3 regions of the Bacillus sp. Marseille-P3661 genome follow, and region 2 is predicted to be linked to each of the others. Evidence: riboswitches for the same ligand, from Rfam matches in the RefSeq annotation. Region 2 holds a riboswitch; each other region holds the start of a gene.
What was found. A riboswitch is a leader RNA that binds a small molecule or an ion and turns the genes downstream of it on or off. The one in region 2 is predicted to bind S-adenosylmethionine.
Positions count from the first base shown of each region.

Region 1: linked by a shared signal. The riboswitch ahead of C1724_RS15130 (methionine ABC transporter ATP-binding protein) and the one ahead of C1724_RS23270 (acyl-CoA dehydrogenase family protein) in region 2 are both predicted to bind S-adenosylmethionine.
Region 3: linked by a shared signal. The riboswitch ahead of metK (methionine adenosyltransferase) and the one ahead of C1724_RS23270 (acyl-CoA dehydrogenase family protein) in region 2 are both predicted to bind S-adenosylmethionine.

Region 1 covers NZ_LT965954.1:825,211-828,364, forward strand. Annotated here, with positions in the region: gene C1724_RS15120 (MetQ/NlpA family ABC transporter substrate-binding protein) at 1-205, opposite strand, end outside; gene C1724_RS15125 (methionine ABC transporter permease) at 222-884, opposite strand; gene C1724_RS15130 (methionine ABC transporter ATP-binding protein) at 874-1,902, opposite strand; SAM riboswitch class I at 1,979-2,087, opposite strand; gene C1724_RS15135 (hypothetical protein) at 2,469-2,999, shown strand; gene C1724_RS15140 (Cof-type HAD-IIB family hydrolase) at 3,100-3,154, opposite strand, start outside.
Region 2 covers NZ_LT965958.1:126,502-129,655, forward strand. Annotated here, with positions in the region: gene C1724_RS23265 (AMP-binding protein) at 1-621, opposite strand, end outside; gene C1724_RS23270 (acyl-CoA dehydrogenase family protein) at 674-1,834, opposite strand; SAM riboswitch class I at 2,001-2,114, opposite strand; SAM riboswitch class I at 2,271-2,375, shown strand; gene C1724_RS23275 (LLM class flavin-dependent oxidoreductase) at 2,515-3,154, shown strand, end outside.
Region 3 covers NZ_LT965953.1:620,945-624,098, reverse strand. Annotated here, with positions in the region: gene C1724_RS02810 (cold-shock protein) at 1-133, opposite strand, end outside; gene C1724_RS02805 (cold-shock protein) at 358-564, opposite strand; gene metK (methionine adenosyltransferase) at 810-2,006, opposite strand; SAM riboswitch class I at 2,274-2,438, opposite strand; gene pckA (phosphoenolpyruvate carboxykinase (ATP)) at 2,796-3,154, shown strand, end outside.

The sequences.
Region 1 (3,154 bases), on a different contig from region 2:
CTTTTGCTGCTTTTTCCTTTACATACTCCCAAATTGGTACACCTGAGCCATTTAATCCAACTGTGATTTTTACAGGTTCTGTGCTTTCTGTTTCAGTTGTTTCCGTTGTTGTTTCTTCAGGTGCAGATGAATTACTTGAGCAACCAGCTAGAGCCACTCCTACTAATAAAACTAAACTTAATAAAAATGTTAAAGTTTTTTTCATTTTCCTATCTCCTTTTTTATCTTCTTCTTATAACCCTTGAAAGTTTATTTCCAAGAGATTGTAACCCTTGAACCATTACAACTAGGATAATTACAGTGATGATCATAACTTCTGTTTCAAAGCGTTGGTAACCGTAAGCAATAGCCAAGTCACCTAAACCACCGCCGCCTACAGCTCCTGCCATTGCAGATGCACCGATTAAACCAATTGTGGCAATCGTAATATTTAATATTAGTGAGCTTAGCGCTTCTGGTATTAAAACTTGAAAAACGATTTGCCAAGGTGTTGCCCCCATCGCTTCCGCAGCTTCGATGATACCAGGATCAATTTCTAGGATCGAACTCTCTACTAATCTAGCAATATATGGTGCAGAGAATATGATCAGCGGAACAATTGCTGCAGCAGTACCTATTGAAGTACCTACTATAAATCTTGTAAACGGTATGATCGCAACCATAAGAATGATGAATGGGATTGAACGAAAGATATTCACAATACCATTTAAAATATTAAATACAACAGTTTGCTCTAGCAAATGGCCTTTTCTTGTTACTACTAACGCAATACCTAATGGCACACCGATAATAGTAGCAAATAGTAGGGAAAAACCAACCATCACAATTGTATCCCATGTTGCCTCAACTATCTTTAGCCAAAACGTATCCCAATTAACCCCCATGATTGATCACCTCCTTAATTGATGCCCTACTTTCTACGTAAGCAACCGCCTTGTTAATTTCTTGTTGGTCACCGATAAATTCTACGATTAAGTTACCAAAGGGTCTTTCTTGTAGCTCAGTAATTTGGCCATATAGCACGTTTACATCGATATTATACTTTTTAGCAACCTCAGAGAGAATTGGACTTCCAGCATTTTCTCCAACAAATGTAATTTTATATACATTTGCGCCTCCCTCTTTATTGTTTAGAAGGCTAAGCACACTAGAAGGAATTGCATCCTGCATTACTGTTTTCACAAAGTTTTGGGCCGTTTGCGTTTTAGGTTGTGAGAAGACATCAAATACACTTCCTTCTTCTACTACATTTCCATATTCCATTACAGCTACACGGTCACAAATTTCGCGAATAACATGCATTTCATGAGTAATCATCATAATAGTAATACCGTATTCACGGTTGATTTGCTTTAAAAGTTTTAAAATTGAATCTGTCGTCTGCGGATCAAGTGCAGATGTTGCTTCATCACAAAGTAAGATATCTGGTGATGTTGCAAGGGCTCTTGCAATACCCACCCTTTGTTTTTGTCCACCTGATAGTTGATCTGGATACATATTTGCTTTATCGGCTAATCCAACAAATTCAAGAAGCTCCGTTACTCGTTCCTGTATTTGTTTTTTAGGAGCTTTTGCTAATTGTAAAGGATAGGCTATATTTCCAAATACAGTTCTTGATTGCAATAAATTAAAGTGTTGGAAAATCATACCAATTTTTTGACGTACCTTTCTTAGCTCGCTTTTCGGAATCGTCGTTATATCTTGATTCTGAATCATTACTTTTCCGTTTGTAGGTCTTTCTAATAAATTCACACAGCGAATTAACGTACTTTTTCCTGCACCACTGAACCCAATTACGCCGTATATTTGACCTTTTTCTACAGTTAAATTTACATTTTTCAAAGCATGAACCTTTTGTCCACCACTATCATATGTCTTTGTAATATTTTCTAAGGTAATCACAAAGCGAACCTCCTAGTTAAAAAAATAACCCTCTTCTATAGTCACAAGAAGAGGGTAGTATTTAATCATACCGCTCAACTTATCTACCAAGTTAAAAAACTTGCAGGAATTAGCACGGTATTCAAACAAAAGAACCCGTTGCCGAGGTTTCAAAGGGCCAGTCCCTCCACCTCTCTCGATAAGGAGATTATATTATAGTTTAACACTTTAGTTTATTAATATAATAATACGGTAAAGCATTAAAAAGATCAACTGGAATTTAATGTTTTAGTACCATATACTAATATAGAAAAAATAAAAAACCACTTCGACAAGAAGAAACTTTAACTTTTCCTCAAAAATTGCTTGCTAGAATTAGAACATTCTATGAAGTTAGTGGTTGTTAGATTTCATCGGGCCAATTTCTTTGCCAGATCTGAAAAAGTAATTTTTAAATTATTTTTAAATAATACTATATTTCTAACAATTTAACAACATATTTCGACATGAAATTTCTAGTAATTCATTCTAAACAACAAATACAAATTCTAATATGTTACGATAGTAATTGTAAGGAGGTAAAATTTATGCTACCTAGACATACACGAGTATTACAAAATGCATTAAATACTAGAAAAAATGAACTTTTGAATAAATCGCGTGAAATGGAAAACCAACTTTTGCGTATGCAAGATAACATAAAAGAAATCGCAAAAAAGGCCGAAATACTGGGTATTGAACAAACAAAAGAAGAAAAATGGGTTATCGTATATAGCTTAATGCAAAAACGCTCATTAAAAATCTTAATTAAAGACTGTGAAACTGCGTATCTCGGAAAATGGGATTTTTGTATGGAAACTATTATTAAAAAAGACCACACCATTTTTATAGCTGATATCAAAGGGCCAGAAAATTATGGGTATGGTACGATATGTATGAAATATCTTAAAGACATTGCAATCCAACAAAATATGGCGCTCATTTATGGTGAGCTTGCCGAAAGAGATTGGGGCCACCTCGGACGATTGATCCGTTTTTATAAAAAAAATCGTTTTAAAATTCAGCTCTATGAAAATGAAAAGTATGGAAAAATCGAATGGAATCCGATATATGGGTAAAGAGACTTTTATTAACAAAAAGGCAGCCCAAAGCTGCCTTTTCACAAGATACAAAATACGCTAGCCTGTCACACTAGAGCCCCCAAAAGATTAAATTCGATTATTTCAATAATCCTACCAGTTCAAGGCCATACACAATACCATCTTCACTAACA
Region 2 (3,154 bases):
TTTACCTTTTCGGTAATACTCATCTGCTGTAATGAGTATCTTTGCATTACAATCGACCAAACGACTTGCAATAGCATCAGCACCGTATCCGGAAAAGATAGGGACAACAATTGCTCCAATTTTCGCGCATGCGAAAATAGTTATTGCCACTTCTGGTAGAGGAGGCAAGTACATTCCGATACATGTTCCTTTTTTTACTCCAAGTTGGATAAGGTAAGCAGCTATTCTATTAACCTCGTGATCTACTTCCGTATAACTAAGCGTCCGCTGCCGGCCATCTTCGCCTTCCCAAATAATCGCTGGCACATCAGCGCTATCACGGTGTAAATGTTTCTCAATACAATTAGAGTAAAGATTTAGCTTTCCGTTTTTAAACCATTCCGTGTGGGCAATCCCTTTAGAATAATCCATTACCTTTTCGTAGTTCTCATACCAATTAATCTGTATTTCCCTTAAATAAGTGGAGAAAAACCAATTCGGATCTGCAGCTGATTTTCGGATCAAGGTTTGATAGTTTACTAGACCATACTTTTCTATGAAATTTGTTATGTTGGCTTGTTGTATTTGCTCAGTTGACGGATACCAAACAGTTTCGCTTAGATCCTGTCTAGAAATAGCCATGATTGCATCTCTCCTTATTAAAAAATTGCTGTTTGAATAAATCTAGTAAGCTTTACGAATTTAAAACAGCATTGGCTAAATTGTAGATAATCATGTCGTCTGTAGGCGGATTATGCAGGCCTGCACGCACATCGCGGAAATGCCGCTGCAACGGGTTTTGTGCTGAAAGACTTCTAGCACCTACAATTCGCATGGCTAGATCTACTACAACATTCGCACTGTTGGTTACGATATGTTTTGCAGCGGCAAGCTCTGAACCTAGTAGATGTCTTTGATCAGGATAGTCCACCCATTTCCTAGCAACTGAATACAGTACTTCTCGTGCTTTAAATAATTCTAGTTCGATTTCGCCAATTTTTCTTCGAACTTCTGGAACTTCGCTAATTGGGCCAGGTAATGTAGTTGGACGATAGTTCGTTGCAAATGTAACCGCATAGTCTCGTGCAGAAAGTGCAACTCCTAAATATACAGCCGGAATTTGTAGATACCAACCTTTTGGTGAAGGTTTTTTTATATCTTCTACGACAAGTAAGGCATCGTCCTTTACTAGGACATTATCTAAAATTAAATCATCACTCTTTGTACCTCTCATTGCTATGCTGTCCCATGTTTCTTCAATTGACACACCGTCCAATTGGTGATCAATAAGGATAAATCCTTTTTTTCCTGTAGAGTTAATGTCTACAGTTACGATTGAATAGTCAAGTGCCACAGCCATTGATGTAAAGGATTTTCTGCCATTTACACGCCAACCATTGTTTTCTTTTGTTGCAGTTGTTGTCGGAATTCCACCTCTGGAGGGGCTACCTGTTGCTTGTTCCGATTGTGCTAAATTAATTAATGCTTTTTCATTCACAATTAGATCACATAATTTAGCAAAGCTTTCTTCTTTCCAGTTTCGACTTTCGGCTGCTTCAAGTATAACGCCTAGTTGCCAGCCCAATGATAGGGCTGTAGGTGCATCGCCGGTAGCAAGTTTTTCTTGAATTAATAAATAATCATATAAATTGATACCAGAACCGCCGTATTCTTGAGGAACCGTAAGTGCCAGGAAATTATTTCGTTTAATATCCTCAAAATTTTCATACGGGAATGTTCCTTTGGCATCTATTTTCGCCGCTCTTTCTTTAAAGGCGGCAGCTAGGACTTCTGCTTGTTCCAATAAAAGTTGTTGTTGCTTTGAGGTTGTTAATTGTTGATAGGTTATAGTCATTTGTTTTCCTCCAATTATTATTGAACAATATCTTATAAAGCATATAAAACAAATGCGAATAGTGTATTTTATAGGGGAGGTTTAGTTGTTTTTGAGAAAACTCATAAACTTGTAAAAAAAAGTCCACTTCCGATGACGAAAGTGGACTTTTGCTCCATTTTACACTCTCTCATCTTTCAGACATTGATGTCTGCTGGAATGAGCACCTTTCTTAATCAATTGATTAAGCGGTTGCCGCAGGATCGTTGGACCAGATTCCTCCCCTGACTCTTGATAAGACATTGTTACGTATGAATTTGTTAGTCAAACTATAAATGACTTTCTAAAAATTGTCAACGCTGATTGATAAATTTAAATTATTAAAATATTTTTTTAATTTTTTGTTGACAGACATTTCAATTCCATGTATATTTTGGATTAAATTCAATAACAAGTTTTCTTATCCAGAGAGGTGGAGGGACTGGCCCTTTGAAGCCTCGGCAACAGACTATTTAAGTACTGTGCCAATTCCAGCAGGCAATTTTTGCTTGAAAGATAAGAGGAGATATATGCGAGTGCATAGTAGTCAAACCTCTTCTTTTCTTTTAAGAAGAGGTTTTTTTAATGCAAAAAAGTACCAAATAGCAGTGCCTGATAGAATTCTTGTTATTTAATAAATATTTTTCCTGGGAGGAAAAGAAATGACTAAACAAATCATCTTAAATGCGTTTGAAATGAACAGTGCGATGCACAATTCACATGGATTATGGAAACATCCAGAAAATAAGCGTCATCGGCGCTACAAAGATTTAGATTATTGGATTGACTTGGCAAAGCTATTGGAGCGGGGGAAATTTGATTCAGTGTTTTTCGCAGATGTACTCGGAATCTATGATGTTTATCAGGCCAGCAAGGCTCCATCGATTCGAGACGGGCTGCAAGTTCCTTTAAATGATCCTGCCATGCTTGTTTCGGCAATGGCTGCTGTCACTGAAAATCTGTCATTTGCTGTTACTGTTAGTACGACCTATGAACCACCATTTGGAAATGCAAGACGTTTTTCAACGTTAGATCATTTGACTAAAGGAAGAGTTGCATGGAATATTGTTACTTCATATTTACCAAATGCAGCCAAAAATTTCGGGTTAGAAGATATGATCAAACATGATGAGCGCTATCAAATTGCAGATGAATACTTGGAAGTTTCTTATAAGCTGTGGGAGCAAAGCTGGGAAGATGATGCAGTAGTGGAAGATGTGGAACATCACACGCTTGTCGACCCGAGTAAAGTCCATGAAATTAATCATGAAGGGACGTATTTCAATGTGGAAGGACCGCATT
Region 3 (3,154 bases), on a different contig from region 2:
GGCCTTCATCTAAAGACTTAAAGCCTTCGCTTTGAATAGCTGAGAAATGTACGAATACATCATCTCCACCTTCAACTTCGATAAATCCAAAGCCTTTTTCTGCATTAAACCATTTAACTTTACCTGCTACCATGGGAAAATTCCTCCATTATATTATAATTATCACCATAAGTGTTTATTTACATAATTTTCCGTTACAAGCATCAAAAAAGTCGTAACTAGAAGAGGACAACATAAAAATCGCCCACACTTCTGTAGTTACGACTTACGAGGTATATCCAAATTATTAATAAACGAACTTAATAGCGTACTTTAAATACTATCGTATATCTTTAATAAAGTCAATTCTTTTTACTTTTATTTGAAATTATGTTTACTATGGTTTTCAACAACTTGTAACATTTTGGTCGTCTCGCTCATTTCACTTTCACAAATAGGACACACGGGCTGTTCACTACTTTTAAAGTTATCCCTAACCCAACAATTACACTCATTGGATGTACATTCCCATACTTTTGTTTCCTCTGTGACAACCTCTTCAACGTTTCTTCTACCGAATGCCATTTCAACACACCTTCCATTGATTAGGCTCAATAATGAACCTACCTATAGTAAAAAAATAAACTTATTATAAAAACAACAACACATCGTGATGTAGTTTATAATAAGTAGATATAAATATTGGTCCCTTTATTACATTATAACCTAAAATTGGCATTTATACCAAGAAGCTAAAAATATCTCTAAAAAAATATGAAAAAGGATAAAAAGTAGCGCCACTAACGCTTTTTTATCCTCTTAAAAAAATATTATAAAGCTTCACTTTTTAGAGCTTCAGCCTTATCTGTAGCTTCCCATGGCACATCAATGTCAGTACGACCAAAATGACCATATGCAGCAGTTTTCTTATAAATTGGGCGACGTAGGTCTAACATTTTAATAATTCCAGCTGGACGTAGATCAAAGTTATTACGAACAACTTCAACTAATTTTTCTTCAGAAACTTTACCAGTTCCAAATGTATCAATCGAAATTGAAACAGGATGTGCTACACCGATCGCATAAGCAAGTTGCACTTCACATTTCTCAGCAAGTCCTGCCGCAACAATATTTTTTGCAACATACCGAGCTGCATAAGCAGCAGATCGGTCAACCTTTGTAGGGTCTTTACCTGAGAAAGCACCCCCACCATGACGTGCATATCCACCGTAAGTATCTACAATAATCTTTCGACCTGTTAAACCAGCATCCCCTTGAGGACCACCAATTACAAAGCGGCCAGTTGGGTTAATGAAATACTTTGTGTTTTCGTCAATAAGCTCGCTTGGAACAACCGGCTTAATCACATGTTCTATTAAGTTACGTTTAATTTGTTCTAAAGTAATTTCCGGATGATGTTGAGTAGAAATAACAATTGTATCAATGCGTTTTGGTTTGTCATTTTCATCATATTCTACAGTCACTTGTGTTTTACCATCAGGGCGTAAATAAGGAAGAATATCTTTTTTACGAACCTCTGTTAAACGACGTGCTAATTTATGTGCTAATGAAATAGGAAGTGGCATCAATTCAGGTGTTTCATTACAAGCAAACCCAAACATTAAGCCTTGGTCTCCTGCACCAATTGCATCAAGTTCCTCTTCAGTCATTTGTCCTTCACGTGCTTCTAATGCTTTGTCTACACCCATGGCTATATCTGGTGATTGTTCATCAATTGATGTTAATACTGCACATGTTTCATAGTCAAATCCATACTTTGCACGAGTATAGCCTATATTTTTCACAGTATCGCGAACAATTTTGGGAATATCCACATATGTAGTAGTCGTAATTTCTCCAGCTACCAAAACTAACCCCGTAGTAACAGATGTTTCGGCAGCTACACGTGCATTAGGATCATTAGCCAAAATTGCATCAAGAATGGAATCTGATATTTGGTCACAAATCTTATCTGGATGTCCTTCTGTAACTGATTCCGAAGTAAATAAACGACGATTTTTTGTCATTTTTTTAATGTACCTCCTATTAAAAATCGATTATCAAGTTAACGGTACTCATTCCCTTTTTTAAGAGGTGGTTATAACAAACTTGATTATGGCTTTTGCTATTTGATTTAGTGATTAGTGATTAACATTAGAAAAACTTGCTCTGTAAGTCCTTTAGCATAGCTTTAGTTTTCCTTATACTATCATCCGGAATAACATATTAATTCAGATAGTATAATAAAAACCTTTCCATTTTTGAGGAAAGGTTTGAAATGTCTTAGCCTTTCACTCTTATCGTTCAAGGCGAATTGCCTTGCCACAGGTTAGCACCTTATAACTATTATTAGGTTGTTCAATTAATTTTTACTTATGAGTAAAAATTAAATTACCATTAATAGTCTCGGTTGCCGGGTTTCCTAGGGCCTGTCCCCCTCCACCAACTCGGGATAAGAGAGTATCCGTTCCGCCCTATAATATCGCAGGGTATACAGCTTGTCAATTAATATCCACCAAAAATAGAAAAAATTAGAAATACTTATACTGGCCTTATAGGTTATGCTATTTGGACAAATCGTTATCTCCTTTATATATAAGATTGAATAGTTTTGATTAATTTTTTCCTTATTATATAAGCAACCATATTCACTTTACGAGTTCAAATGACATAAGCTATATTTAAACCGAAAATTAAAAAAATTAACAAATCAGTGAAAGAAATCACAAATAGTATAGACTATTAATTTGAATATGTTATACTAATCAACATAAAGAATAAGAATAAGCTAAAATTAAAAAAGGATGGTTTTGTTTATGAATTCAGTTAGCAATCGCATCGAATTAAAGGATGTACTTAGCGGGGCAAATGTACATCATAATCCTTCAGTTCCAGTATTAGTTGAAAAAACTTTAGCCCGCGGAGAAGGCGTCTTAACGTCAACTGGAGCCATTTGTGCAACTACTGGAAAATACACTGGCCGCTCACCAAAAGATAAATTTATTGTTGAAGAAGCATCTTCAAAAGACAGCATTGATTGGGGTTCCGTTAACCAACCAATCTCACCTGAGGTTTTCGATGCATTATATCAAAAAGTGTTGCACTATTTACATGTTCAAGGCGAAATATTCTGTTTCAAGGGTTTCGCAGGTGCAGATCCAAAATACCGTTTACC